3 regions of the Gelria sp. Kuro-4 genome follow, and region 3 is predicted to be linked to each of the others. Evidence: riboswitches for the same ligand, from Rfam matches in the RefSeq annotation. Region 3 holds a riboswitch; each other region holds the start of a gene.

Region 1 (9,788 bases), 630 kb from region 3:
TCCCCACCGCGAACGATGACGATCTCACCGCTTTCCTCCAGTTTGCGCACGATGTTGACGATCTTCTGCTGCGCATCTTCCACATCGCGCAGGCGCACCGGTCCCAGGTAACCGATTTCTTCCTGCAGGGTCTCCACCGCCCGCTTGGACATGTTCTTAAAGATCTTATGGCGCACCTCATCGCTGGCCACCTTAAGCGCGAGCGGCAGGTCGTGATTCAGGTTCACCTCACGCAGCACGCGCATAACCGCCCGGTCGTCGAGCTGGATGATGTCCTCGAAGGTAAAGAGGCGCCGCTTGATCTCCTCCGCCAGCTCCGGCTCTTCCCGCTCCAGGGCCTCCAAGATGGTCTTTTCGGTGCCCCGGTCGGCCGCATTGAGAACCTTGACGATGGATTCCACGCCGCCGGCGCGGGCGTATTCCTGGCTGGTCAGCGTGGAAAGCTTGCGTTCCAGCACCTGCTCCACCTGGAGGACGATGTCCGGGGAGGTGCTGTCCATGAGCGCCATCCGCTTAGCCACGTCGATCTGTTTTTCCGGCGGCAGGGCCGAAAGGATCGCCGCCGCCTGCTCCGGCTGCAGGTAGGCCGCCACCAGGGCGATCGTCTGCGGGTGCTCGTTTTGAATGAAGTTAAGAAGTTGCCCCGCGTCTGTTTTGCGGGCGAAGTCGAAGGGGCGCACCTGCAGCGAAGCCGTCAGCCGGTTGATGATGTCCAGGGCACGCTGTGTACCCAGGGCCTGCTCCAGCACCTCGCGCGCGTATGTGATACCGCCCTGGGAGATGCACTCGCGGGCCAGGCACAGTTGGTGAAACTCCTCCAGCACCTTGTCGCGCAGCTCGGGCTCCACCCGCTTCAGGCCGGCGATCTCCAGGGTAAGCTCCTCGATCTGGTCTTCCCGCATATGCTTGAGCACCTGGGCAGAAAGCTCCGGCCCCAGGGAGATCAAAAGAATGGCCGCCTTCTCCTTACCTGCCAGTGCCTGCCGCACCTTGCATTCCCCCTCTACTCACTGAGCCAGGTAGCCAGCAGCTGGGCCACCTCCTGCGGTCGCTGCCGGGCAAGGCGTTCGACTTCTTTCCGGATGCGGTCGCGTTCTGTCTCTTCGCGCGCGGGTGCTGCTTCTTCTTCGGCCCCCGCCACCGGGAGCGGCACCACCTCGGCGGGTGCGCGCCGCCGCAGCCGCCGGACAAGGAACACCGCCAGCACCAGGAGAGATGCTCCTAGAGCCACCAGCACCAGGAGACGCTGCCGGCGTGCCGCCTGATCGGCCGCCGCTTGGGCCGCCGCCTGCTGGGCGAGGGGCTGTCCCTGGAACGGGAAGGACACCACGCTGATTTGATCACCCCGGTTGGGCTGCAGGCCTACCGCATTGGTCACGGCAGACTGAATGGCCTGCTGCTGGGCCGGAGTGAGGTTGCCGTTGACCATTACCGCCACGCTCAGGTGCCGAACGCTGCCCGGGGCCACCACCAGGTGCTCCTTCGTTTGGTTTACCTCGTAGTTGCGCGTGACCTGGCGCTCTTCGTAGTGGCTCGGGCCGCCCGCCCCCGTCTGGTAGGTGGGGGGGATGTTGGCGGGCGTCCCCGGCGTACCCTGCGGCCCGCTCTGACCATCGAAGGTTTTCTGCAGCTCCTGCATGCTGCGCAGGATACCTTCGTCGTTGGCCACGGGCTGGAAGAACTCATTTGTAACCTCGCGCTGGTCGAAGTTCAGTTCGGCCTTGACCCGGGTCACCACCATGCCTGGGCCCAGCACCGTCTCCAGCATGCTCTGGGTACTGCGCTCGATCTCCCGCTCCACCGAGCGCTGCAGGGCCAGCTGGCTGCTGGAAAGCCCTACCGGCGTGTCGTCCGTTTGCACCAGGTCCGAGAGGACCTGTCCACTGGTGTCAACCACCGTGATGTTCTCCGGCGTCAAACCTTCGACGCTGTGCGATACCAAATGCATGATGGCGCGCACCTTGTCCGCCCCCATTTGACCCACGGTGTCAAGCAAAACCGAGGCCGTGGGGGGCCGGGTGTCTTTCTGATACAGCCTGTCCTCAGGGAGCACAATCTGAACCGAGGCCGAGCGCACCCCGTCCATTTGACCGATGGTGCGCGCCAGCTCCCCCTGCAAGGCACGCAGATACTGCACCCGCCGCTCAAAGTCGGTGACGCCGAGCTTGGTCTGGTCGAAGATCTCAAAGCCTACCGCATTACCCTTCGGCAGGCCTTCCATGGCCAGGCGGTTGCGCAGGTCGTACACCTTGTCCCGCGGCACCAGAATGCTCTTGCCGTCGCCGCCCAGGCGGTAGGGCACCTTCAGCTCTTGCAGGCGCTGGCCGATTTCTCCCGCGTCGGCCGGCGCCAGGTTGGTGAAAAGGGGGTCGTAGCTCGGGCGGGAGAAGAAAACCACCGCACCCACCAGGCTGAGGCCGAGAACAACCCCGATGAGCAGCCTGAGCTTTAGGCCCCGGCTTGCGCCCTGCCAGAAGGCGCGGGCCTTGGCACCCAGCTGGCCGATGCTTATGTTCATGCCTGCCACCTCACGCCCTTAAACCTGCATCCGCATAATCTCTTGATAGGCTTCAATGACCTTGTTGCGCAATGTCTGGGTAAGCTCTAAGGCTATTTCGGCCTTTTGCGCCGCCAGCATCACCTGGTGGAGCTCGATATCCTCCCCGGCCACCAGCTGGCGCGTTTTGGCCTCGGCATCGAGCTGCAGGCGGTTGACCTGCTGCAGGTACTCCCCGAGCACCTGGCTGAAACTCGCCCCGCTTTCGGAATCGCCGGGCGCCGCCGAAGGCCAAAGCGGCCGAGCAGTGCCTATGGCACTGACCGCATTCATTCAGCTTACCTCCTTCCCAGTTCCAAGGCCTCGAGCGCCATGCCCTTACCGGCGTTGAAGGCGGCCGCGTTGGCTTCGTAGGCCCGGCTGGCGGAAATCATGTCCACCATCTCGGTTACCACGTTGACGTTGGGGTAAGCGACGTACCCCGCGGCATCGGCGTCCGGGTGGCCGGGCTGGTATACCCGCCGCAGCGGACTGGGATCGGTGACTATGCCGGTGACGCGCACGCCCCGGCCGACGCCGCCTTCGGCCGCCGCCTGGAAAAAGTACTGGAAGGACGTTGCTTCCCGTGGAGCGAACACCGGCAGCCGGCGCCGGTACGGCCCCCCGGCCGCCGTGCGCGTCGTTTCCGCGTTGGCCAGGTTGTTGGCGATGATGTCCAACCGGAGCCGCTGGGCGCTGAGACCGGAAGCGGCGATATCGAGGTCTGCAAACACCGCTAACGCCTCCCTTCACTGATGACATAGCGCAGGCTCGCCAGGTAACCGGCCGCCCGGCTCACCAAGGCGTTGTAGTAGAGCGCGTTCTTGGCCAGCTCCGCCGCCTCCGCTTCAATGTCGACATTGTTGCCGTCGTTACGCAATGTAGTGCCCGTGTCCCGTACTACCACCCAACCTTCTTCGGCCGGGGGCGTCAGGTGCCCCGGCGCCGTGACCGCCAGAGCCAGCGGTCGCCCGCCCCCCGCCTGCGCCCGGCGCAGCGCTTCCGGGAACGCCACGTCCTCCCGCTTGTAACCAGGCGTGTCCACGTTGGCCAGGTTATTGGCGATGGCCCGCTGCCGCAAGGCGGCCCAATCCAGGCCGAGCCCTATCTCTCTGAGCACGCCGCTCGTTACAGGATCCCAGGGCATGCGCCCACCTCCTCGCCCATAAGAAAATACCCCAGCTGGCAGGGCCACTTGGGGGTTCCAGCCAGACGCGCGGCAGCCCGGCTGCCTTGGCTTTAAGCTGTAGGCCCGTGGCTTTGCGTCCCCGGCTTTCGCCAGGTTTGCCTTGTTTCGCTGTCAGCTCGTTCAATTCTTCTTTTAGGTCGTGCCGGATGCACGCCTGAGCTGGTTTTGCTCGCCCTTAATCTTCCTTTTTCGGCACGGTTAGCCAAATTCCTGCCGACCAGTATTATTTTACCAGAAATTAAAGCCCTCTTTTTGGACAAAAAAAAGAGCCCCCTTGTCGAAGGGGGCCGGGGCACCCGGGCTATTTTATCTTCTTGAGTTCGTCCAGCAGGCGGTCGTTCAGCACCTTGATGTAGGTTCCTTTCATGCCGAGGGAGCGCGATTCGATCACGCCCGCGCTTTCGAACTTGCGCAGGGCATTCACGATCACCGAACGCGTAATTCCCACCCGGTCGGCCACCTTGCTGGCCACCAGGAGGCCCTCCGGCCCGTCGAGCTCCTCGAAGATGTGAACCACCGCTTCGAGCTCCGAGTAGGAAAGGGTACCGAGGGCAACCTGCACGGCCGCTTTCTTGCGGGCCTCTTCTTCGATCTCTTCGCTCTTGGCCCGCAGAATCTCCATTCCCACCACCGTGGCGCCGTACTCGGCGAGGATCAGGTCCTCCTCGGTGAAGGCGGCGTCGAACTTGGCCACCAGGAGCGTGCCGAGGCGCTCGCCGGCGCCGTTGATCGGCACAATGGTCAGCTCCTGCGAGGGGAAAAGGCAGCCCACCTCGCTGTCGAAGACGCAGTGCCCGGGTTCCTGCTGCATGGTGGTGGTATCGAGAACCCGGAGCAGGCGGTCGTTGAAGTCGCCAGGCAGCTTTTCCGCCTTGAGGACGTCCGCCTCCATCACATCACAACGGTATCCTTCTTTCAGGGCGTGCCCGAGAATCTTCCCCCGCCGGCTGACCACGTAGACATTGGCTTGGATGAGTTCGCTCAACACGCGGCAGATTTCGTCAAAGTCGACGGGGTGCCCCGCGGACTTTTGTAGCAGGCGGTTGAGGCTACGCGTTTTCTCCAGCAGATTCACTTGAGACTCCTCCTCTTTCACTTTTCCCTACAAAATATACCGGCTCAGGTCGCGGTTCTTAACGATGCTCTCCAGTTGCCGGCGCACGTAAGCCGCATCGATCACCACTTCGCCGGTCACATCTTCCCCGGCCAGGAAGGAAAGGTCCTCCAGCACCTTCTCCAGGATGGTGTGCAGGCGGCGGGCACCGATGTTTTCGGTCTCTTCGTTGACCAGTGTGGCCGTTTTCGCAATTTCGCCTATAGCATCGGCGGAAAATTTGACTTTTATACCTTCGGTTGCCAAAAGCGCCGTATACTGCTTGATGAGCGCATTCTCCGGTTGGGTCAGGATGCGGCGAAAATCCTCCTCGCTCAGGGATTTAAGCTCCACCCGCAAAGGAAAACGTCCCTGCAGCTCGGGAATAAGGTCGGAGGGCTTGGCCACGTGAAAAGCCCCGGCGGCGATGAAGAGGATGTGGTCCGTCTTCACCGGGCCGTACTTGGTCATCACCGTTGAGCCCTCGATGATGGGCAGTATGTCGCGCTGCACGCCTTCGCGGGAGACATCCGGGCCCGCGCCGCCCTCGCGCCCCGCTATCTTGTCGATTTCGTCGATAAAGACGATCCCCGACTGTTCGGCCCGCTGAACGGCGGTTGCCACCACCTCGTCCATGTCGATGAGCTTTTGGGCTTCCTCTTGCGTGAGAATCCGGCGGGCATTCTCCACCGTCACGCGCCGTTTTTTTCGCTTTTTGGGGAACATGTTGCCCAGTACTTCCTGGAGGTTGATTCCCATCTCCTCGACGCCGGCGCCTGAGAAGATCTCCAGCATGGGAGGCGCGTTGTCCTCTACCTCGATCTCCACCAGCTGGTCTTCCAGTTCCCCGGCCGCCAGCTGCTCTTTCAAGCGCGCCCGCCGGGCCTTGACCTCGGATACCCGGGCGCCGTAGCCCTCCTCCTCCGGCTGCTCATGGTCTTCCTTCACGCCAAAGAGCAGGCCGAGGGGGTTCACGGCGCTGTTGCGCCGCTCCGGCAAAGGCGCCAAAAGACCCAACAGGCGCTCCTCGGCCAGCACGCCCGCCTTTGCCTGCACCTCGGCCATGCGCTCGTTCTTCACCATGCGGATGGCCGTCTCCACCAGGTCCCGGATCATGGCATCGACATCCCGGCCGACGTACCCCACCTCAGTGAACTTGGTCGCTTCCACCTTGACCAGGGGAGCATTGACCAGTTTGGCCAGGCGCCGGGCGATTTCGGTTTTGCCCACGCCCGTCGGCCCGATCATCAGGATGTTCTTCGGGATGATCTCGTCCCTGAGCTCCGGCGGGAGCTGGGCCCGCCGGTAGCGGTTGCGCAGCGCGATGGCCACCGTGCGCTTGGCTTCCTCCTGGCCGACGATGTACTTATCGAGCTCCGCCACGATCTGGGTGGGTCGCAGCTCCTCCAGCATAGCCCTACAACTCCTCCACCGTTATCTGGTCGTTGGTATAGACGCAGATACCTGCGGCAATGCGCAAGGCCTCCTCCGCCACCTGGCGCGCACTGAGGGCCGTATGCCTCAGCAGGGCCCGCGCCGCCGCCAGGGCATAGGGGCCACCGGAGCCGACGGCTGCCACCTCATCGTCCGGCTCGATCACCTCGCCGCTGCCGGAAATGATGAGCACTCGCTCGGTGTCGGCCACGATCAGGAGGGCCTCCAAGCGGCGCAGCATGCGGTCCAGCCGCCACTCTTTGGCCAACTCAACGGCCGCGCGCTGCAAATTACCATGGTACTCTTCCAGTTTGGTCTCGAACTTTTCAAAGAGGGTCATGGCGTCAGCCACGGAACCCGCAAACCCGGCCAGCACCTTGCCGCCATGAAGCCCGCGCACCTTGCGCGCCCCCTGCTTCATGATGGTGTTGTTCCCAAAGGTAACCTGACCGTCGCCCGCCAGGGCCACGTGTCCGTCCCGCCGGACCGCGACTACTGTGGTACCGTGAAACACGCTCCCTCCTCCCTTCTCATTCGGCGCGCGGATGGGCCGCCCGGTATTCGCTGTAGAGACGCTGCCGGGTAACGTGCGTGTAAATCTGGGTGGTGGAAAGGCTGGCGTGCCCCAGTAGCTCCTGGACGCTTCGCAGGTCCGCCCCGTGTTCGAGGAGGTGAGTGGCAAAGGTATGGCGCAGAGTATGGGGGCTGATGTGCAGGTTTAACGCCGCCGCCTGGCAGTATTTGTCCACCAGCCGGCGTACGCTTCGGTCCGTCAGGCGCCGGCCCGAGCGGTTTAAGAATACCGCCTGCTCCGCTCTGCCGGCCTTTACCAGAAAGGGCCGCCCGGCTGTCAGGTAGAGCCGGAGCGCGGCCACGGCCCGCCCGCCCAAAAGAACAATCCGTTCGCGCCGGCCTTTGCCCAGCACGCGGGCGCACCCGGCCCCCAGGTTAAGATCGGCCAGGTTCAGGGCCACCAGTTCCCCGACGCGCGCCCCCGTAGCGTAAAGCAGTTCCAAAATGGCGGCATCGCGCTTCCCGAGCGGCGTGACCGCAGCGGGCGCCCGCAGCAGGGCCTCCACCTGCTCCTCCGACAAAAAGGTGGGCAGTTTCCTTCCCAGCTTGGGGCCATGAAGCTGCTCGGCCTGGTTTTCGCCGCTGCGACCCTGGCGCTGGCGGAAGCGGAAAAAGGAGCGCAGGGCCGTGAGGCGGCGGGCGATGGTACGGCGGGCGTAACCCCTTTCGCTGAGGTACGCCAGGTAGGCCCGTAAGAGTCCCCGCGGCGGCTGTAGTGGGTCCACTGCCTGCTCCCGGCAAAAGCAGGCATAATGCTCCAAGTCGTCCTGGTAGGCGGCCACGGTATGCCGCGAGTAGGCGCGGTCCTCTGCCAGGTAGGCCAGAAAATCATCCCGCTCCCTCTCCCAGGCCACCGCTGCCACCTCCCTGGATGCTGGCTTGACACGGCCCTATACTAACACAAAAAGATTATTTTGGCAACACTATAATTCGAAATGTTTCCAATTATTGTCAAACCAGGCCAAGGCCCGCTGCGCCAAGGCCAGGTTTCGCTCGCGGCGCCCGCGGACCCGGGTGCCCAGGGGTGGAAAAAGGCCGAAATTCACGTTCATGGGCTGGAAATTCCCCAGGCCGGCGGTGGTGACGTAGTGCGCCAGCGCCCCGCACGCCGTCTCAGGCGAAAGGACGATAGGGTCCAGCCCCCGGGCCAGGCGGGCCGCATTGATGCCGGCCACCAGCCCCGAGGCCGCCGATTCCACGTAACCCTCCACACCTGTCACCTGGCCGGCAACGAAAAGCCGCGGTGCCGCCTTCAGCTGCCAGGTGGGTGCCAGCACCTTGGGTGAAGCGATAAAGGTGTTGCGGTGCATCACCCCGTAGCGCACAAACTCGGCATTCTCCAGGCCCGGGATCAGGCCGAAGACGCGCTTTTGCTCGCCCCACTTGAGCTGCGTCTGAAAGCCCACCAGGTTGTAGAGTGTCCCTTCCCGGTTATCCTGCCGCAGCTGCACCACGGCGTACGGCTGCCTGCCGGTGTGCGGGTCAACCAGCCCCACCGGTTTCAGGGGCCCGAAGCGCAGGGTTTCCGGCCCCCGCCGGGCCATTTCCTCAACCGGCATGCAGCCTTCGAACACCTTAAGTTCTTCAAACTCCTTCAGCGGGTGCCGCTCGGCCCGCACCAGTTCTTCCCAGAAACGTTCGTACTCCTCCTGGGTCAGCGGGCAGTTCAGGTAGGCCTTTTCGCCCTTCCCGTAGCGGGACCCCCAGAAGCAGCGTTCCAGGTTCACCGATTCCAGCGTGACAATGGGGGCCACCGCGTCGTAAAAATAAAGGTGCTCTGTGCCCGTAAGCTCACCCAGCCGCGCCGCCATGGCGTCCGAGGTTAAGGGGCCGGTGGCGATGATTACGATCCCTTGCGCCGGGATTTCCGTAACCTCACGGCGCTCCACGCTTACCGCCGGGTGCTCCGTGAGGGCGCTCGTTATAAAGTCGGAGAACCGGTCGCGGTCCACGGCCAGAGCGCCGCCGGCCGGCACGCGCGTCGCCTCCGCCGCACGCATGATCAAGGAGTCCAGCCGCCGCATCTCTTCTTTCAGCAGGCCCACCGCGTTCTCGAGCGCGGCGGCCCGCAGCGAGTTGCTGCACACCAGTTCGGCGAACTTGTCGGTATGGTGCGCCGGCGTGAACTTCGCCGGACGCATCTCGATCAGGCGCACCTTGACGCCCCGCTTGGCCAGCTGCCAGGCGGCCTCGCTGCCGGCCAGGCCGGCCCCGATCACCGTAACCGCTTCGGTCATGAACCCACCTTCTTTTGCCGCGCGTTTTCCGGCTCAGCCGGGCTTTTCGCCGGGTCTTCCGTATAGCGGCACTCCTTGTTGCTGCAGGCCAGGTAAGGCTCTCGGCGCCGGCTCTCTTTGCGCACCAGGAGCGAGCCACAGCGCGGGCAGCGCTTTTCCGTGGGGGTATCCCAGGTCACGAACCTGCACTCCGGGTAGTTTTCGCAGCCGTAGAAACGCCGGCCGCGCCGCGATGTCTTTACTAAGATCTCGCCCCCGCACTGGGGACACTTAACGCCCGTCCCTTCGCGCAGCGGCTTCGTGTTGCGGCACGCAGGAAAACCGGGGCAGGCCAAAAACTTGCCGAAGCGCCCCTGCTTGATCACCATGCGGCGGCCGCACAGTTCGCACACTTCGTCGCTCACCTCGTCCGCCACGTGGACTTCCTCCATGTTTTCCTTGGCTGCACGCACCTGCTCGGCAAAGGCGGGGTAAAACTCGCCCACCACTCGCCGCCATTCGGCCTCGCCTTCCTCAATCCGGTCCAGTTTGTCCTCCATCTCCGCCGTAAACTGGACATCGATAATCTCCGGGAAGTAGCGGCTCAAGAGGTCGGTGACCAAAAAACCCAGCTCGGTCGGTTTGAGCTTCTTCTTCTCGCGCGTCACGTAGCCGCGCTTTAAGATGGTCTCCACGGTGGGGGCATAGGTACTGGGGCGCCCGATGCCCTTCTCTTCCAGCGTCTTT
Region 2 (9,788 bases), 1.2 Mb from region 3:
TCACCGACCTCGTACTGCTGCGCGACATGTTCCAGCTTAATCAGATCCGCCACAGGAGTTCACCTCACCCTATGAGCATTCAGCGGTCGGCATTGGGCGTTGAGAGGACGGCGGCTTCTAGATGGTTACCGCAGGCCCTCAAGCCAACAGCTGATCGCAAACGGCCAATTCACAGGCTGTACTTCTCTTCGGCCAGCTGGTAGAGCCGCCGCCAAAAGAGCCGGTTTACCGTGACCACGAAGAGCGACATCACCAGAATCCCCCAGATGATCTGGCCCCAGTTGCCGGCGCGGGTGGCCTGGGTGATGTAGGCGCCCAGCCCGCTGGCCGTCAGTTCGTGCCCCTTAAGGTCCAGTATCTCCGCCACGATGCTGGCGTTCCAGGCCCCGCCGGCAGCGGTGACGCCGCCCGTCACCAGGGCGCGCAGGATACCGGGGAGAATCAGTACCCGCCAGGTTTCCCAGCGCGACAACTTGAGGATAACCGCCGCTTCTTTGAGGTCGGCGGGCAGCCCGGAGGCGCCGGCGATGACGTTAAAGAGGATGTACCACTGGGTGCCCAGCATCATGAGCGGCACGGCCCCCAGCTCAAAGCTCAAACCGTAGCGCACATAGAGAAGGCCGAAAAAGGGGAAGAGCATGTTGGCCGGGAAAGAGGCCGCCAGCTGCGTGAGCGGCTGGGCAACCTGGTTCAGGCGCGGGTTAAGGCCGATGGCGACGCCCACAGGCACGGCCCAGAGCGCCCCCAGGAGGACCGCCGCCGAGGTGCGCAGTAAGGTGTAAAAGCCGAGGACCACCACGTACCAGAGCTCGGCGGCACCCAGCCGGGCGATGAGCACGACCCCGGCGCGGGCGTAGGGAAGAAGGACCAGGAACACAAGCCCCGCGGCCAGAGGGATAATCCACCTGGCCCAGCGCCGCGGCGGGACCGGTTTGGGGCGCGCTCCGGTTTCCGGCGGTGCCAGAAGCCGCTCCAACCCCTCTTCCAGCGGGCGCAACACGTGCTCGCCCAGCCGGTCCAGGATCAGCGAACGGCGCAGTACCTCCAGCAGCCAGGAGCGGGGCCGTTCCCCTCCGGCCGTCTCTTCCAGCTTGAAGCGCTGCGACCAAGCCACCAGCGGCCGCCAGAAAACCTGGTCCACCAGAACAATCAGGCCGGCCATGGTGAGGAGTGCGTAGAAGAGCGCCTGGGTGTTCCCTTCGCTGGTGGCGGTGGCCAGGTAAGAGCCGATGCCGGGCAGGCGGATGTCCCGCCCCAGTACGGAGATGGCCTCGCTGGCGGCCAGGAAAAACCACCCGCCGCCGAAGGACATCATGGCGTTCCACACCAGGGGTATGGCGGCGAACGGCAGCTCTACAGAGGTGAGGCGCCGCCACCAGTTGAGGCCGTAGACGGCGCTGGCCTCTTTGAGATCCCGCGGGATGCTCCGGAGCGAGTAATAAAAGCTGAAGGTCATGTTCCAGACCTGGCTCGTAAAGATGGCGAAAATCGCGGCCAGCTCCACTCCAAGGGTGCTACCCGGGAAGAGAGCCATAAGCCCGGTTAAACTCACCGAGAGAAACCCGAGCACCGGGACCGACTGCAGCACGTCGAGCAGGGGAACGAGAATCTTGTCCGCCCCCGGCACGTACGCCGCCACGTAGCCGTAAACGACTGTAAAGAGAAAGGAAAGGACCAGCGCAATGACCATGCGCAGGAGCGAACGCGCCGCGTAGTAGGGCAGCTCACGCGGGTCGAGCGATAAACCGGGTCCCAGCGCCGTGGCCAGGGGTGCCCCCATCTGCCGCCCCAGGTGTATCAGTAAGTAAAACAGGCCGGTGATGGCGACGAGCACGCAGAGGTCAATCCAGGGCGAGTGGCGCTTTTTCGGTAAATCCGGACGGACAAAAACCGGCATTCGCTTGCCTCCCTGGGGTCCGGTGCTATACTCACCATGCCCAGCCAGCGAGGCTTCTATGAATCGGCTTACAGCCGGCGGTGCGGGCGTATGTGGCTGCCCGCGGCAACGCCCGCATATAGGGCCTTGACGCAGTGCACGGCAATCCCTCCTCTAACGCAAGCTTTCGATACCTGCTTCTTCGGTAAGGATGATCCATCTGGGGTTCAGGGTCAGCGTCCATCGCGCGCACCACCTCCTTTGTCGAACGAAAAGCCCCTCAACGGGTGAGGGGCATGCGCACTGCACCCTCCTCGTTGAGCTTTGGCACTGTACGACTTTGGCAGCGCCAGCCACGTTAGGTAAAACCTTAAGCCGGTAATACCTGCTCACCCATTGGTGTCTTTCGACATTTCCGGGCAGTGGCCTGTATTCGTACAGGAGCCTCGCCTAACAGGGTTTACCTTATTCTCTTTTAAGTTTATGCTTCCTCCCACCTTCTGTCAACCACCGCGCCCGGGGTCCGGCAGCAATTTCTGGCGACGAAGAAAGGAGAATTCGCGCCGGCGGAAAAAGGTCCGGCTGCAGCACCTTATAAAAGCTTAAAACTTAAAGTTCACTCCAACCACATCTGACGGAATACCTCTGCTATAATAGGGATGAGTGGAGTATTATCGACCGGCACGGAGATCCGTTGCAAGGATGACTCCTGGAGGTACAAACGAATACCTTAAAGCAGAGGCCAGGAACCGTCGCCCTTATTTGGGCGCTTGGGCGGCGGGGAGCCAGTAGCGCAACCGGCTGCCGCAAGGCAGCCGTTTGTATTCTGATGTCAAGGAGGCGAGAGGTATGCCTACGGCTGAAGACTACCCCATGCTCAAGATAGTTGCGCTGAATGGCTTCCGCGTCTGGGTGGGACAGGAGGTCATACCCGAGGCTGCCTGGCGCCAGACGAAGGTGGTGCTGCTGTTCAAGTATCTTTTGGTGCAAAAGGGGCTGGCGGTACCCCAGGAGGAGCTGCTCAAGGAGTTCTGGCCCAAAATGGAACCCAAGGCGGCGCGCCATAACTTCGCCGTTACGCTTTATACCCTGCGCTCGGTGCTGAACAAAGGAAAGAGTAATCGGCAGCGGCCGCAGCGCATAGTATACGAGCGCGGCTTGTGCCGCTTTAATGCGGACCTCCCCTACTTTTATGATGCAGAAGCCTTTGAACGCCGGGCTGAAGAGGGCCTGGGGGCCTTACGAACGGACAAAAACGCGGTGGCCAAGGAGAAACTCCTGGCGGCCCATGCCCTTTACCGGACGGACTTCCTCACGGAAAACCTGGAAGAGCGCTGGATCATTAAGGAAAGGCTGCGCCTCAGCGAGCTGTACCTGCGCGTTCTCGACGGGCTGGCGCATGTGTCGCTGACACTGAGGGAGTTTGCCGCTGCAGCCGATTACGCCGCCGAGCTCCTGCAGCGCGACCCGGTGTGCGAAGAGGCTTACCGCGTGCTCATTACCGCCCTGGCGGCAACCGGTAAGCGTACGGAGGCCCTGCGCCGGTATAAGGCCTGCCAGCAGATGCTGGAGCAGGAGTTTGGCCTGCTGCCGGCGCCGGAGACGCGCCGGCTCTACGAAAGACTGGTTTCCGGTGATTTAGTCTAGTGCGGTCGCAAGGGAGCAGGGGGCGAACCAGCTTGCCCCGGCTGTTGGCCGGGGCTTTTCTGGGCCTGCAGCAGAGAGTGGAAGAGCTCAAGGCCCAAGCCTGCGGCGCACTGCTCATGCCTGGCGCTGGTAGTTGGGCCGGGCGTCAACTTTGCGGCCCGGGAGCTACTCATCCGGTGCCTGCGGGCCAGAGGACGGCTCCTCTTTCCCGCCGGCGTTGCCGGAGCCTGCGCCGGGCTCACCCTCCAATTTGGCGGCAGGGGCGGGGAGGGCGGCCCGCACAAACAGGGTTCGCAAGTAGCCGAAGGCGAGGGCGCCCATGAGCAGCAGGCCGGCGAAGCCGGCGGCCGGGTAAAGGGTGCCGACGATGGTGGAAAAGCCGAAGCGGGCCAGGATAAAGGCGGCGGCGCTTGCCAGAACGGCCAGCCAGCGGTAGGCCCGGCTGTCTGGTTCGGTAAGGCGCGAGGTGAAGCCGTACAGGCTGGCTACCGCCGTAGTATACACCTCTGCAAAGAGCACCACGCTGTAGAAGCTGCGGATGTAAGGCGAGATGAGCCCGGCCACGGCGATCATGGGTACCTCCAGGCCGGCCACCTGCGGTGCCACCGTGAGGATGGCGGCGGCGATGGCCAGCACCCCTGCTCCCAGGCCCAGCCCGCCCCAAACGGCGCCCCGGCGCAGTGCCACCGCCCCGCTTAAGGCTCCGAGCGGCGCGAGCACCGCCACAGACAGGATCAGGTTGTAGGAGGTGTAAAGCAGCGCGGCCAGGGGCCAGTACGGCACGGCGGTCTTGGCCGGGTCAATCCAGGCCAGGTTGGCGGCCAGCCCCTGGGGCTGCGCCAGGATGGTAATAAGGCTCAGGCCGAGCACTGAGGCGAGAAGGACGGGGGCCACAAGGCTGATGGAGTCGATCACCCGGGAGATGCCCAGAAGCACCGTGGCCAGCGTGAGGCCGAGGAGCAGCAGGCCGCCTGCCAGGGCCGGCAGGCGGAACTGCTCGGTGAAGATGGCCCCGGAGCCGGCGGCCATGGTGACCAGGGCGCCGAAGAGGAAAAAGGTGATGATGAGGTCCATGGTTGTGCCGGCCCAGCGCCCGCCTGCCGCCTGGATCACCGGCAGGTGGGACTTGGCCTGGACCTTATGCCCCAGCTCCATGATGGCGAGACCGAAAAAGATAAAGAGGCCGGTTGCTAAGGCGGTGCCCAAGAGCCCCCACCCGCCGAAGGCGGAGAAAAACTGCAACACCTCCTGCCCGGAGGCGAACCCTGCCCCGACTACCGTTCCCACGTAGGTTAGAGCGATGGTGAAAGGTGAGAGCTTCTTCGCCATGCTCCGGCTCCTTTGCGGTGTGATCGAGGTTAGTATGGCCGCTTACGGGTACCGGCAAACAGGAACGAAAAGGCCCCGGTGCCGCCGGAGCCTCAAACGTTCAGCGCCTTAGAGCTGGAACGTGATGTCTTCTGTTACGCCACCGCCCGCGAAGGTGGTGCGCCCCGGCGTGGTGCGCGCCACCACCTGCCCGCGGTGCAGCACCAGAAGGGCCGTGGCCTCGAGGCGCAGGGCCGTAACTTCGTCGGGAGCGGCCCAGAGAACCAGGTCAGCCGGCCGCCCGGGGGCGAGGCCGTAGTCCGCGCCCAGGGCCAGGGTGCGGGCCGCCCGTTCGCTCACCATGGCAAAGGCCTCATAAAGTTCCTGCCGCCCGCTCAGCTGGCAGGCGTGCACCCCCATGTGCGCCACCTGGAGCAGGCTGCCCCTGCCCAGCGGGTACCAGGGGTCCAGGATGTCGTCGTGGCCGAAGCTCACGTTCACCCCCGCCGCCAGGAGTTCTTTAACCTGGGTGAGCCCGCGGCGCTTGGGATAAGCGTCGAAACGCCCCTGCAGGTTCAGGTTCACCAGCGGGTTGGCCACGATGTTCAGCCCGGCGCGGCGCAGAAAGCCGGTGAGTTTGTAGGAGTAGGCGCCGTTATAAGAACCCATGGCTGTGGTGTGGCTGGCGGTCACGCGTGGCCCCAGGCCGCTGCGGATGGCCTGCGCGGCTACCGACTCCAGGAAACGCGACTGTTCGTCGTCGATTTCATCGCAGTGAATGTCCACCTTGCGGTCGTATTTCTCCGCCAGGCGGAAGATGATCTCGATGGACGCCACCCCGTCTTCGCGCGTCAATTCGTAGTGCGGGATGCCGCCTACGCAGTCCGCCCCCAGCCGCAGGGCCTCCTCCAGCAGGTCCCGGCCGCCTTCGTAGGCCAGAACGCCCTCCTGGGGAAAGGCGACGATTTGCAGCTCAACCCAGGGCGCCACCTCTTCTTTCAACTCCAGGAGCGCCTGCAGGGCGGTAAGCTTCGGGTCACAGACGTCCACGTGGGTGCGTACGAACCCCACCCCCTGGCCAACCTCCCACTGGAGGGCGGTACGGGCCCGCTCTTTGACGTCGGCGCGGGTGAGGTCTTTTTTGCGCTCACTCCAAACGGCGATTCCCTCGAACAGGGTGCCGCTTGCGTTGTAACGGGGCTCGCCTGCGGTGAGCGCGGTGTCCAGGTGGACGTGGGAGTCGATGAGGGGCGGGGTGAGGAGGTTCCCCCGGGCGTCGACCACCTCCGCCCCTGCCTCCGCTGCCTTAAGCGTACCGGCGAGTTCTACCCGGGCGATGCGTTCCCCGCTGATCCGGACGTCCACGCGGGCGCCGGAGCCGGCCAGGCGCGCGTTTTTAATGAGTAGATCGGCCATGTCGCTTCGCCTCCGCTTAAGCCGATTCGTGCCCGGCAGTGTGGCCGGCCGGCCGGACACAGCCGCGCCCGGCCAGGGGGGCCAGGAAGGTATGCAGGAGCGCGGCCCCAAGGATGCCGGCCAGCGGCGGCAGCCAGGGCACCAGGCGGGCCAGCGCCACACCGCCGGCCCAGGCGGCCAGGGCGGTCCAGTTAACGTCGGGCAGGTCGACATCGCTGAGCGCGGGATACTTCCCGCCGTGTACCAGGTAGTAATCGGCCAGGATGACGCCGCCGATGGGCGGCAGGATGGAGCCCAGGAGCACCAGCCAGCTGACGAAGTTGTTATTCAGCCAGAGGGAGAAGAGCGTTCCCAGGACGCCGCTTACCAGCACAATCTTCTTCTTGGGAAACCCGGTGATGCTGGAGAGCCCCAGTCCCGAGGCGTAGAGGGCGTTGTCGTTGGTGGTCCAGATATTGAGGCCGAGAAGGAGCACCGCCGGCCCCAGGAGGCCTTGGAGCATGAGGACCTCGGAGATGTCGGCCTTACCCGTTACGGCCGCTCCTGCCGCCCCGAAGAAGAACATGAGGGAGTTGCCGATGAGGAAGGCGATAATGGTGGCCGCTACGCCGGTGCGGCGCGTGCGGGCGTAGCGCACGAAGTCCGGCGTGAGCGTGCCGCCGCTGGCGAAGGAGCCCACCACCATGGTGAGTGCAGCGGCCACGCTGAGAGCGTTCTGCGGGGCGAGTCCCGCCAGCGCTCCGATTCCGCCCGCCGCCTCGACGGCGCGGCTCACCGAAAAGCTTCCCAGGAGGGCGATGGCCGGCACGGCGATAAAGCTCAAGATTTCCATGGCCTTGTAGCCGACGTAAGCGGTGGAGGTCATGAGCGCCCCGGCCAGCGCCAGGAGAAGGTACAGGTTCCAGCCGGTAGCCTTATAGATGGGCAGGGCGAACATGGCCACGCCGACACCGAACCAGCCTATCTGGGTAGCCGCCAGGAGGAAGGAAGCCAGGGCTGAACCCCTACGGCCGAAGGCGTAGCGCGCCAAGAGGTGGGTGGAGAGGTTGGTACCGGCCGCAACGTCACCCAGAAGGCCGGTATAGAGGCCGAGGATGAGGTTGCCGCCCAGCACCACCAGCACCAGATCAGGCCAGAGCCGGAAGCTGGTGCCCAGCGTGCCCCCGGCCCACATGCTGGCGGAGAAGAAGGTGAAGCCGAGCATCACCGCCAGGACCGACCAAAAGCCGCGCTTCTTTTCCGCTGGAACGGGGGCGAGGGCGAAGTCTTCGTCCCGGACACAGTTTGACTTTGGCATGCCAAGACCTCCCTGAAGAGCCTGCTGCCGGCCCGGGGCCATACAAAAAACGCCCCCTGCCCGTGACGGCAAGGGGCGTTTTGGCCCGCTCTACGGGAACCTTGCCAGTCTCGCCGGACTCGCTTAAAGGCCCTTGATTTTGTCTGATTATACCACAGCGTGCCGGCGAGCACAAGGGGGCAAGACCGCCCCCTAACTTTTTACGACGTCGTCCGCGCGTTCGCGGCCGCTGCCCTTGGGAGAAAAGGTCTTGCAGCAGGTTTCCATGCAATTTTCGGTTGGAGTGGGGCCCACGGCGGATGCCATGGGGGCGTCGATGCGGTCGGGCGCCTTGTCGGCAAAACTGTCGGCTGTGACCATGATCATGTTCGCATCGCAGCGATTGCCGCTTTTCCAGTAGTGGCAGCTGTTGACGCTGCACATAATTTGTTGGTTTTGCGCCATCTGTATCACCTCCTGCCCTATGATTCCCAAGAAGGGAGTCTGATTATGCGTCTTTTCCCAGCAGGGCGGGCGGCAGGAAAAGCGGCTTTTGTGCCTAATAAGTACTTAGGTACTCAGGGATGCCACTCTTCACTGTCGACTTTGCGCTCATTCGGGTCCAGGGCCCGTTCGATCTCTTCGAAGCCGGCGGCGACGGTGCTGAAGGGCTGCGGCGGGGCCGTCCGGCCTTTTTTGCGGCCGTTTTTTCTCGGCATTGACACTCCCTCCTCGTGGTTTAGTTTGCCCGCCCCGGCGGGAGTGATGCGGGAAAGGGGAACCAGGGTATGGATGTAAACGCAATCCTGAGGGCGATTACGACCCATGACAGCTACGCCGGCCAGATAACCTACCGCCGGCACCTGCCGGAGCGCCCGGCGGCCTACGCCGAGCCGGCGGCGCCGCTGCCGGAGGAGCTCCAGGCCCGCCTGGAGCGCGCCGGGGTAAGGCGTCTCTATACCCACCAGGCGGCGGCGCTGGATGCCGCCCGGCGGGGAGAGAACATCGTGGTGGTAACGCCCACGGCCTCGGGCAAGACGCTCTGCTACAACCTGCCGGTCTTGACAGAGCTTGTGGCCGACCCGAGCGCCCGTGCCCTCTACATCTTTCCCACCAAGGCCCTCACCCAGGACCAACTGGAGGGGGTGCAGCGCTTCGGCCTTGTCCCGGCCGCCGTCTACGACGGCGACACACCCGATACGGTGAAGGGCGACATCCGGCGCACGGCCCGCGTTGTGCTCACCAACCCGGACATGCTGCACCTGGGGATTCTCCCTAACCACCTCAAGTGGCACGACTTTTTTGCCCACCTCAAGTTTGTGGTCGTCGACGAGATCCACGCCTACCGGGGCGTGTTCGGCACGCAGGTGGCCCACATCCTGCGGCGGCTGCGGCGCCTGGCGGCGCACCACGGCGCCGGCCCGCAGTTCATCCTTACCTCCGCCACCATCGCCAACCCGGCGGAGCACGCCCAGCACCTCACCGGGCTGCCGGTGACGCTCATCGCAGGAAGCGGTGCCCCCCAGGGCGCGCGGGACTTCCTCTTTTGGCGCGTACCCCAGCACACCACCTACCTGCGCGAGGCGGTGTGGCTTTTGGAGGTGCTCCTGGCGGAACGGGCGCGCACCATTGCCTTTGCCCGTGCCCGCCAGGTGGTGGAGCGCATCCTGCGCCAGGTGCGCCAGGAGCTCACGGCTCCCTTGGCCGGCCGGCTGGTGGGCTACCGGGGCGGATACCTGGCGGTAGAGCGGCGCGAGATTGAACACGAGCTTTTTTCCGGGCGGCTCTTAGGCGTGGTGACCACTAACGCGCTGGAACTCGGCATCGACGTGGGGGAGATGGAGGTCTGCCTTATCGCCGGCTACCCGGGGACCATCGCCTCCACCTGGCAGCAGGCAGGGCGGGTGGGCCGGCGCGAGCGCGACTCGCTGGTAATCTTTATCGCCGTGGCAAACCCCCTGGACCAGTACTTCCTACGCCACCCCGAGGCGTTTTTTGACAAGCCCACCGAGAGTGCCCTGATCGACGCGGCCAACCCATACCTGCTCTTGGGGCAGGCCCGCTGCGCCGCCCAGGAGCTGCCGCTGGCGCCGGCGGATCTCGCGCTCTGGGATCCGGTGCTGGTGGATCTGCTCACCCTCCTGGAGGAGGACGGCCAGGTGACGCGCGCCGACGGCCGCTGGTTTTACACCGGCCAGGATTACCCGGCGGAGAAGGTGAACCTGCGCACCACCGGGAGGACTTTCCAGCTGCGCGACCGGGGAG
Region 3 (9,788 bases):
AGAAGTTCATAAACGTGGTAGCCAGGTTGTAGGTGTAGTCCGCAAAGGCCGCCGGCTGCAGGTTCTCGGCCGCCCGTTCCGTGGCCACCGGCAGCTCGGCTATGGCGCGAATGAGGTTCTTCTCTTCCGCCGTCAGGTCGGAGGGGACGGAAACCGTCCGTAAATCGATGTCGTCCAAGACTCCCCGGTCCACCCGCCCCAGGATATTGGCCGCCCGCGCATAGGCATACTGCAGGTAGGGTCCCGTATTGCCCTGCAGGCTCAAGGCTTCGTTGAAATCAAACACCAGCACGTTGGCGATGTTGAAGCGCACCATGTAGTAGCGCACGGCGCCCACGGCAATGTCCTGTCCCAGCTTCCGGTGCTCCTCCGGCGACATCTCCGGGTGGCGCTTGGCCACCTCCGCCGTGGCCTGCTCGATCACCCGTTCCACCAGGTCGTCCGCCTTGACGCCGATGCCTTTGCGGCCTGACATGGCATACATGCCCTTTTCGTCTTCTTCGACCGTGACGCCCAGTTCCCGCGCCGTGGCCGGGGAAAGCGCCACCACCTCGTAGCCGAAGTGGATGGAGTTTTTCCCCTGCTCCTCGAATCCCAGTTTAATGAGGGAGAAGCGCAGCACGTCCTGCAGGTACTTCTGCCTCAGGTCGATGACGTTGATCACCTGCTGGGCGCGTCCAAAGCGCTCCATCTTGGTACCTTCGCTGCTCGAGGTCCAGAGCACGGTGCCGTTGGGCTGCAGGCAGTAGCGGTCGTAAAAGAAGTCCTTTCCCAAAACCCCAAACTTCCACAGCTGGTAGGCAATGTCCTTGGCGGTGTAGGTGGCGGTGCCGTTGGAGCGCACCAGCACCTTGTCCGGGTTCTCCAGGTTCTGAAACTCCGGCACATCGCCCAGCTTTACCACCCAGCAGCCGGCGTTTTCGCCTTCTTCCTCATGCACCAGGTGCCCTTTTTCCTTGAGAAGCTCAAAGGCGTGGCGCCAGAACCCCAGATGGATGATGTTGCTCTCCCAGGTGAGCAGGTTGTAATAGATTCCGAGCCGCCACATGGTGGACAGGTGGCACTCGACAATGCGCCGGGCCACGTCCTGTGCCAGCTCCGCCGTAGGATTGTTGCCCTCTTCGATCAGGCGCAGCACCTCGCGCTGCCTCTCCTTGAGGCTGGGATCTTCTTCGTATTTCTGGTTGACCTCGGTGTAAAGGTCCCAACAGAAGTAGTCGAAGCGCTCGTTTTCCGCCGGCTCGCGCTTGAACTGTTCCAGGCCCACCACGATGTCGGCCACGGCTACGCCGGTGTCGTCGATGTAGTTTTGTACCTCAACCTCGTACCCTGCCCGGCGTTTCAGGCGGGCGATGGTGTCACCCAGGCAGGCGTTGCGCAGGTGGCCGATGTGGGCCGCTTTGTTCGGATTGATATTGGTATGCTCGATGACGACCTTCTTCCCTTTCCCCGCCTTAACCTCACCGTACTTTTCCTTGTCCACCGTAATTTCATCGAAAACGGAGCGGGTCAGGTTCGGCATGTCGAGCCACAGGTTGACATAACCGGGAGCGGTAACGGTAAACTCCTTGAGGTGCGGTAGCTCCTGGGACGCCAGATAGTCGCGCAGCTGCCCGGCGATCTCAAGAGGAGGCCGGCGGAGCGCCTTGGCCAAACGCAGGGGCAGCGGAGTGGAGAGATCCCCAAACTCGGGCTGGGGTGGAGTCTCCAAGGCAATCTCGTCTTCCGCCAGATTAAGATCGTAGATCTCCTTGAGCCCCTGGCGTAAGGTCCCCTTCACCACCCTTTCCAGCTCATAAAAATGGTAGGAATTGGCCTCCATTTCCGTACTCCTCCTCAGGTAGCGTACATCTTCCAGTTATTATACCATAAGTACGGGCTCATATCCAGGCCTAAAGTGTGGGGTGACTGGGCCGTCTTAACTTAGCCGCTCCACCGGCAGCCACACCCTGAATACGGTACCTTGCCCCGGCCTTGTGTCAACCTCCAGTTTACCCCCGTGCAGCGCCACAATGCGCTGGCTGATGGTCAGGCCCAGTCCTGTTCCATCTTCCTTGGTCGTAAAATAGGGTTCAAAGATATGGGTCACCACCGCCGGCGGTATGCCTTCGCCCGTATCGCGGCAGGTAACCTTAACCCAGCCGTCCTGTGCCGGGGCCAGGCATAAAGAGAGTCTCCCGCCCTGCGGCATGGCCGCCAGGGCGTTGCTGATGAGATTCCAAAGAACCTGTTTGATGAGGTAACGGTCGGCAAAGACCAAGGGGCACTCCTTGGCGGTGAAGGCGATACTTACCCGCTGGCGCTCGGCCTGGGCACTCGCCATGGCGACCACTTCCCGTATCACCTCGGCCAGGTCCCGGCGCTCCAGGCGCACCGACGTACTGCGCCCCAGGCAGAGAAAATCCTCCACCAGGTGCTCCAGGCGCGCCAGTTCATGTAACACCACCTCAACATAGTTTTTGTTTGTTTCATCATCTGCTACGCGCCCCGCTAAAAGTTGTAAAAAGCCGCGCATCGCCGCAAGCGGGTTCTTCAGCTCGTGGGCGACACCGGCGGCCAGTTCCTCCCAACCGAGAAGGTTCTCTGTTCTCTCTTCCCTGTCCGTAGAGAGCTGGCACTCTGTACTATCCGTGTTCCCTTTGATCACAACCAACCCCCCTTCGTACGGGTATAAGTCTTAATTCGCCATCTGGAACAAATTTCCTGCACACTTCAAGAAAAAAAGGGCTTCACGCCCCGACGCCATTCGGCTCAGTGTTCCTATTTATTCCCCGGTTACATCAGTGCAAAACGAGCTTACCTTCTTTGTCCAGGTGGGCGCTGATCCCGCCGTCGCTCACATCGAACTTGTGGCGGGCGGTTCCCACCTGCAGGGTAACATTGGGATGCACGGTCCCCACCTCAATGACGCCGCGCGCTTCCACCTTGAGCAGCGTAGGGCTGCCTGCCGCCGAGCCGGCCTCATTTGCACTGATGCGCTCGCGCGCCTGTACCACCCCGCCGCGCACCACCCCCGGCTTGCCGCGCACGCGCACGCTGCGGCCGGCAAAAAGATAGGCCTGGTAGCAGCCCTGGCCGCTTATGATGATGTCGCCGCTGGCTTCCACCCGCGCTCCCTGTACATAGCGGGCCTCAAAGGAAAGGCCTTCCCCGCGCTGCTCGGCAAAGCCGGCCACCAGCCCCCGGGTAAGGCGGACCAGACCCCAAACCTCGCCGACGCCCGTCACGGCCAGCGCGCCCCGGCCGCAGAGGCGCGAGCGCAGCTGCTCCAGGGCCTTTTCCACGTCGCCGGCGAGAATCCCCCCGACCTCACGGTAGGCAGCCGACAGGTCGCGCACGCGCTCGGGCAGGAAGCGATACTTGGTGTCGAGGAGACGCTGTAATACGCGCCCCCATCCCTGCTGCGCCGCAGCCGGTCCGAACTCCGGGTGCCGGGCGATCTGGGTGAGCGCCGTGGCGCACTCCTCCAGACCCTTGGCCAGCGCCTCCCAGTTTTCTTCCTGCCGCAGGTGCACCACGCCCACGCCGCCGGCCCGGGCGACGCCGCCGATGAGGTTTTGCCGCACGCGGATCTGCCCGCCGGCGCTCAGGCTTACGTGGGTGGCATTGCCGAAGACCTCAATGTTGCCGCCGGCCTGCACGGACATGGTGTCCTCCACGTTGCCCTTCACCACTACGTCGCCGCTGAACTTAATGTTGCCGCTTTTCAGATTGACCCCGTCCTCTTGTACCAGGATGGGGAGGACATCAATCCGGCCGCGCGTAGCCGCCGGGCGCCCGCTGCGCGTGGCAACAGCCCTCAGGCCGTCGATCACCTCGCAGCCCTCGCCGGCCGTAAGTTCGATATCCTTCGGCACGGGCGGCTCCAGTTCCTGGCCGGTCACCGACTGCCCCGGCCGCCCGAGCACCAGCGGGTGTTTTACCGCCAGCTCTTCTCCTGCTTCCACCGTGGGAATGTAGCTGAGCTCCCGCCAGTCCACCTTTTGCACATCGGCATCCGGCACCGGCGGCCCCTTTTTCTCATGAAACTTAAGCTCGATCCAGGCATCCTGCCCCGGTTCCGGCGGCGTACCGCGCGCCACCACCCGAGGCACCCCGCCCGGGTCGGCCACCAGGGCGGCAACCGCCTCCTGGTCTACGCCAACGAACACGCCCTTGGCAGTCAGTGCCTGCTGTACATCCTCCACCGTAAGGGCAGGGAGAACCTCCTCGGCCCGCGTCGCCAGCTTAAGCTGCTGGCGCGCCGCACAATCAAGGAGTGCATAGCGGCGTCCAGGCACCAGCTCGCAGTGCGCGGTGGCGGTAAGCCCGTCGGGCGCAATCTCCACCTTTACCGCCACAGACCCTGCTTCCGTCAAGGTCTCCACCTGGATGCTGTCACTCGTTCGCACTTCCGTCGGTGCAGTGATCTCTGTCCCATTGACCACCACCCTGGTGCCCGGGCCGGGCACCAGTACGGCCGGGCGCCCACCGCCCGCCGGGTCCGTTACCTTTATCCGCCCTTGAAAAACGCCCACGCTACCGTCACGCATCGCCTCCGCCACTCCACGCCCCCCCTTTGCTGGACTGTGCCGTCTCGCCTCTTAGAGCCCAGGGGTCTTATCCGGCGTCACCTCTTTTCCCCGGTACCGCTCCAGCACCGCTTGGAAGTCCTGCCACACCGGCCGTTTCTTACTGGGGTCGCGCAACAGCGCGGCCGGGTGGAAGGTAGGCATAATAAGCAGTCCGTCCTTTTCCACCCATCTGCCTCGCTCCCGCGTGATGCGCACCGCCGGGTCGATAAGGGTCTGCGCCGCCAGCGCCCCCAAGCACACCACAATGCGCGGTCGAATAAGCCTGAGCTGCGCCTCCAGGTACGGCCGGCAGGCCTTCACCTCATCGGGCAGCGGCAGGCGGTTCCCCGGCGGCCGGCATTTCACCACATTGCCGATAAAAACTTCAGAGCGCTCAATTCCAGCCGCCGCAAGGATGTTATTCAGCAACTGACCTGCGGCGCCGACAAAGGGCCGGCCCTGCTCATCCTCCGCCTGGCCGGGCCCTTCCCCCACCAGCATCAGCGCGGCCTGCGGGTTACCCTCGCCAAAGACGACCCGCCGGCAGCCGGCGCGCAGGCGGCAGCGCCGGCAGGCGCCCACCAGGCGCTCGAGTTCTTCCAATGTGCCGGCTGTCTCCCAGGGCGGGCGCGGCGGCGACGGCGGGGCCGGCGGCTCGGGCTCCCCAAGTAGACTGAGCTGCACTAATTCTTCCTTTTCCACGGGGCTCCCTCCTCACCCTCTAGTATTGGCCAGAGAGACCCCTTCCTCCTGCTTTCCCGCCCGGTCTATCCCGGGAAAGCCCTGGCGTGAAAGCATTCTGCCGTCCTCCCGGCCTGCCGGCCCGGGGTTCACCACGTGCAAAAATGCAAGAAACAGTGAGAAGTTGATACCTGACCCCGAAGGCTGAGGTGGACGCTGTCGTGCTCCAGGAGGGCTTTGAGGGCCGAGCGCGTGAGGCCGGCGACGGGGTTGTCGTTCGGCCCCGCCAGGGCCGCCAGGAAGGCCTCGACCACCCGGGGGTCGAACTGCGTGCCTGCACAGGCCGTAAGCTCCCGCGCCGAGGCCTCTGCTGTATAGGCACGCCGGTAGGGACGGTCGGTGGTCATGGCGTCGAAGGCATCGGCCACGCTGATGATGCGCGCCCCCAGGGGAATCGCCTCTCCGGCCACGCCGTCCGGGTAACCCCGCCCGTTGTACCACTCATGATGACTGCGCACCAAGGGCGCCAGGTGCGCCAGCGCCGTCACCCTCTTCACCACGCTCTCACCCAGCAGCGGGTGCTCTTTTACCTGTTCATATTCTTTTTCGGTCAAGCGTCCGGGTTTTTTGAGTATGCGCGGCGGAATTCCCACTTTGCCGACATCGTGCAGCAGCGCCGCCTGTTCTATGTACTCCAGTTCCTTTACACTCAGCCGGAGGCGCCTGCCGGTCGCTACCGCGTACCCGGCGACGCGCAGGCAGTGAGAGTGAACCTCCTGATCCTGAATCTCCATTACCGCAGCGATGGCTAGAACCAGTGGAACAGGACTTGCCTTTGCCAATTCCTTTCCTCCTCGTCTGCCCGCCCGGCTAAAACCGGATGTGCCTTCGGCAGCCTGGCGATCGTAGCCGCGTGGCTTTAGACCCATGGCTTTGCGCCGCCACCTTTCGGTGACTTTGCCGTTTCGGGCGTTTAGTGACACTATGTAAGAGCATTCGACAACCTGCGTCCATTTCCTTCCATCAGGCGTACTAATTTGATAAGACCTTGATTCCGCGTTGATCAGGCCCGGCGGCAGCCAGGGCGGACTGTCTGGCCCCGCCGGTTGCACTCTACGCCCGCAGCGAACTGATGGTCTGCGCCAGCTCGGCGATGCTTTTGGTTAGTTCATCCAGCTTGCCTTCCATACGCACCAGGAGGTAGATGGACACCACCACCGGAAAGCCCAGGTTGGCAATCTGGCTGAAGACCGTCTGCTCCACGCTGCAACACCTCCGCGGCCTAAGCCACGGTAAACTCGCTCACGTCGCGGCTTACCAGCCGGGCCGTCGCCGCCGCCACCAGCTCGCCACCGCTGCCGGCGAAGATGTTCTTTTGGATGATGGTCTGCATAACCTGCGCCACCTCCGCGTCGGTGAGATCGTCGCGCGGTGCGGCCAGGGACAGGGTGGTGGTGCGCCCGGCTGCGTTCTTAAAGACCAGGCTCAAGGTTTTCTCCACGTCCTTCACCTCCTTTGAGAAGCCGTGTCTTTACCCGGCCCGCTTTAGGCCACTTCGTTCAAGGCACCGGTATCGATGCGCCGCACCGCCACCAGCGGGTAGATCTGCAGGCCCGCCAGCGCCTGCGCAACGTCGAAAACATCCTGGTCGGCGGCATCGGCCTTCACGTTGGCGAAGGACTTGGCCCGCACCACGGGTTTGCCGGCTTCGTCCGTTCCCGTCTGCAGCGAAAGCTGTAGGCGGGCGCCCTCCGGGACTCGCTGCACCGCCATCCGCGTCACCTCCTTCCGTCCGCCTTCGCCTATAGACTGACGGCGGGAGTACGATTAGACGCGGCCGGCCAAAAGTTTTTTCACGCGCGCGGTGCCGCGGGCGGCAATCCCTTTGGCGCTCGAGGGCGCAATCCCCAGCGCCGCCGCCACCTGGAGGAAAGTGGCTCCCCCAGCGCGGGCGCTGAGCACCTGGCGCTGCCGGGGTGTGAGCCGGTCCCAGGCCGTACGCAGGGCGGCGCGCGCGCTGGCCGCAATGGCGCAGTCCTCGGGGCCGGGGGCCGGATCTTCCAGGAGATCGACCGGGCTGAGGCCGCCCGCTCCGGCTTCGTCCAAAGTAGCCTCCTCCCGGCTCCGGCCCCTTTTGAGGCGCCGGGCCGCCGCCTGCACGGCCCAGTACACCCGGCGCTTGGCATACCAGGCAAACGGCGCTCCCCCCGCCGGGCGGAACGCGCGAACGGCCAGCACCAAGGCCAGGTTACCCTCCTGGGCCAGGTCTTCGGCATCGTCCGGCGTCGGGGCCAGGCGCCGCGCCGCCGCCCACACCAGCGGCTGGAAACGGCCCACCAACGCCGCCAGCGCCGCCGGCTCCCCCCTTTGCGCCGCCCGCACCAGGTGCTCCAGCTTTGTCTTGTCCGTCATCCTCTCCCCTCCTCCGCCTTAAGTTTACGGCGGGAAGGGGAGAAGAGCCAAAAGCCGGCCTGGTGCAACTCTTCTGCAACTTTCGCTAAGTGCCGGCCGTCAGCCGACTGAAGGCGCAAAAGGAGCCCGGCACACCACCTACCGGGCTTAACATAAACCCAACTCCAAAGTATCGCCGCATCTAAGATCGGCCCGCGCCGCCGCCCCGGCGCTGAGCCCGAGCAGCTTCTCGACGCGCACGCGGCCCGCCTGGGCCGGAAGTATGGCCGGATACACCGCCACTACCTTAAGATCCCGGTCCAGGGCCACCAGGTCCAAGGGGTTTTGCACCGGGACACTGGCCAAGCTGCCGCTGCCGGCGAAAATCCCCACCCCGTCGGCCAGGCGGAGGGCGCCTTGCCCCATCATCCCCCGGCGGCTCGTCAGCTCGCTGGCGAACAAGATCTTCCATACCAAAATTCGACCGGTTCGGCCGTGGCGGAGGTACATTTTGTCAAACCCCCTCGAAAACAATTCTAGCAGCCACGGCCCGTTTGTCCATCCGCCGCCGGTCTTAATTTTCTGGGTAACTTAAGGCCTGCATCACAGGGTGTCGGGGTCCTAGGAAAGGATACGCGTCACCGCCCGGCCGGCGCGGCCCGGTGCCTGCTTGGCCAGATCCATCAGGCAAATCACCTCGCCCCGGCAGCACGCGATCCCCTCCTCGTACGCCTCTGCGCCCGGGGGAACGCTTACGGCCGTAAGGGTGCAGAATTCCCGTGCCAGCCGCTCCGCTATGGCCGGTGTCTGGTCGCAGGCACCGGCACTTACCACCACCACTTCGAAATTGGGGCGTCCACGCGCGTCCAGGTAGTCCAGCCCCAGGAGCCAGCGCAGCACCCCCTCAATTTTGTCTTCATCATTGTGGGCAATGACCAGGATGCTGATGAAGGGCTTCTCGTCCTTGGCCCGCGTGCGCTCCCTCCAGCTGCGCCGCACGGCACCAATGAGAGCCAGGAGCCCGTACACCGCGAGCAGAATCAGGATGTACCGCGACAGGTCACTTCCGGCCCAGAGCATGCTTTCACCGCCCTTTCGCTGCATGCTATGCTCCGGGTGGAAGCCGCGTGCCTGTCACGCCTAGTTGATATCCACCAACCCGCGGCGAATGGCGTAGAGCGCCGCCTCGGTACGATCGTCCACTCCGATCTTGCGGAAGATGCTGGTAACGTGGTTTTTCACGGTCTTTTCACTGATGGCCAGGGCGGTGCCGATCTCCTTGTTGCTCTGCCCGTGGGCGATGAGGCGCAGCACCTCCTGCTCGCGGGCCGTAAGCCCGTCCACCGTGTCCTCCTCCTGCCCGCTGCTCAGGCGCGTAAACTCTCCCAGGAGTTTTTTCGCGGCCGGCGGCGAGATGTACGAATTGCCATCTTTCACCGCCCGGATGGCGCTCACCAGCCCCCCCGGTTCCACGTCCTTGAGGACGTAGCCTTCCGCCCCGGCACGCACCATCTCCAGCAGGTAGTCGCGGTCGTCGTGAATGGTGAGCGCCACCACGCCTGTGCCCGGGTATTTTTCCTTGATCTCCCGGGTAGCCTGCACGCCGCTTACGTCCGGCAGGTCCAGGTCCATCAGCACCACATCCGGGCGCACGCTCCCCACCGCGGCTACTGCATCCTTGGCGGTACCCGCTTCCCCGACGATCTCGATGTCCTCTTCAAGCTCCACTATCTTCTTAATACCGCTGCGCACCAGCGGGTGGTCGTCAACCACCAGCACCCGTATTTTCCCCACCTGCTAAACCCCTCCTCCAGGCCAACTTATTTCACCTTTATATACATATCGACGCCTAGGACCAGCTTTGTTACTTCTCTGCCAGGACCTTTGACCCGGCGGGCCGGCTTGGGGCCGGTGCCTGGGCAAAGACCACCGCCGCCAGCACCAGGGCCATGCCGGCGGTCTGCAAGAGGTCCAGCCGCTCGCCCAGGAGAACCAGCCCCAGAATCACGCCCACCACCGGTTCCACGCTGGCCACCACCGCCGCCCGGCCCACCTCCACCAGCCCCAGACCCGTGGTGTACGCCACCCAAGGCACCAGGCTCCCCCAGAGGCCCAAAGACAGGGCCGGACCCCAGAAGGCCGGTCCGTGCGCATGTTGCACCA

Evidence for each region. A riboswitch is a leader RNA that binds a small molecule or an ion and turns the genes downstream of it on or off. The one in region 3 is predicted to bind cyclic di-GMP.
Region 1: another riboswitch for cyclic di-GMP. It lies ahead of flgB (flagellar basal body rod protein FlgB); the one in region 3 lies ahead of K5554_RS11700 (HD-GYP domain-containing protein).
Region 2: another riboswitch for cyclic di-GMP. It lies ahead of K5554_RS05600 (bacterial transcriptional activator domain-containing protein); the one in region 3 lies ahead of K5554_RS11700 (HD-GYP domain-containing protein).

The regions. Positions count from the first base shown of each region.
Region 1 covers NZ_AP024619.1:1,699,990-1,709,777, reverse strand. Annotated here, with positions in the region: gene fliG (flagellar motor switch protein FliG) at 1-989, opposite strand, end outside; gene fliF (flagellar basal-body MS-ring/collar protein FliF) at 1,004-2,518, opposite strand; gene fliE (flagellar hook-basal body complex protein FliE) at 2,537-2,830, opposite strand; gene flgC (flagellar basal body rod protein FlgC) at 2,836-3,270, opposite strand; gene flgB (flagellar basal body rod protein FlgB) at 3,273-3,683, opposite strand; cyclic di-GMP riboswitch class I at 3,752-3,835, opposite strand; gene codY (GTP-sensing pleiotropic transcriptional regulator CodY) at 4,027-4,800, opposite strand; gene hslU (ATP-dependent protease ATPase subunit HslU) at 4,828-6,228, opposite strand; gene hslV (ATP-dependent protease subunit HslV) at 6,236-6,766, opposite strand; gene xerC (tyrosine recombinase XerC) at 6,783-7,679, opposite strand; gene trmFO (methylenetetrahydrofolate--tRNA-(uracil(54)-C(5))-methyltransferase (FADH(2)-oxidizing) TrmFO) at 7,749-9,062, opposite strand; gene topA (type I DNA topoisomerase) at 9,059-9,788, opposite strand, start outside.
Region 2 covers NZ_AP024619.1:1,113,999-1,123,786, forward strand. Annotated here, with positions in the region: gene K5554_RS05590 (nitrate/sulfonate/bicarbonate ABC transporter ATP-binding protein) at 1-53, opposite strand, end outside; gene K5554_RS05595 (ABC transporter permease subunit) at 170-1,897, opposite strand; M-box (ykoK) riboswitch at 2,179-2,341, opposite strand; cyclic di-GMP riboswitch class II at 2,605-2,688, shown strand; gene K5554_RS05600 (bacterial transcriptional activator domain-containing protein) at 2,726-3,523, shown strand; gene K5554_RS05605 (hypothetical protein) at 3,689-4,852, opposite strand; gene codA (cytosine deaminase) at 4,961-6,247, opposite strand; gene codB (cytosine permease) at 6,264-7,544, opposite strand; gene K5554_RS05620 (DUF1540 domain-containing protein) at 7,737-7,988, opposite strand; gene K5554_RS05625 (hypothetical protein) at 8,102-8,242, opposite strand; gene K5554_RS05630 (DEAD/DEAH box helicase) at 8,312-9,788, shown strand, end outside.
Region 3 covers NZ_AP024619.1:2,329,154-2,338,941, forward strand. Annotated here, with positions in the region: gene K5554_RS11680 (arginine--tRNA ligase) at 1-1,822, opposite strand, end outside; gene K5554_RS11685 (nitrogen regulation protein NR(II)) at 1,919-2,647, opposite strand; gene K5554_RS11690 (DUF342 domain-containing protein) at 2,781-4,544, opposite strand; gene K5554_RS11695 (uracil-DNA glycosylase family protein) at 4,584-5,255, opposite strand; gene K5554_RS11700 (HD-GYP domain-containing protein) at 5,384-6,076, opposite strand; cyclic di-GMP riboswitch class I at 6,122-6,206, opposite strand; gene K5554_RS11705 (YvrJ family protein) at 6,348-6,497, opposite strand; gene K5554_RS11710 (DUF2922 domain-containing protein) at 6,517-6,735, opposite strand; gene K5554_RS11715 (DUF1659 domain-containing protein) at 6,780-7,007, opposite strand; gene K5554_RS11720 (RNA polymerase sigma factor) at 7,062-7,646, opposite strand; gene K5554_RS11725 (DUF192 domain-containing protein) at 7,794-8,135, opposite strand; gene K5554_RS11730 (glycosyltransferase family 2 protein) at 8,247-8,705, opposite strand; gene K5554_RS11735 (response regulator transcription factor) at 8,766-9,419, opposite strand; gene K5554_RS11740 (DMT family transporter) at 9,490-9,788, opposite strand, start outside.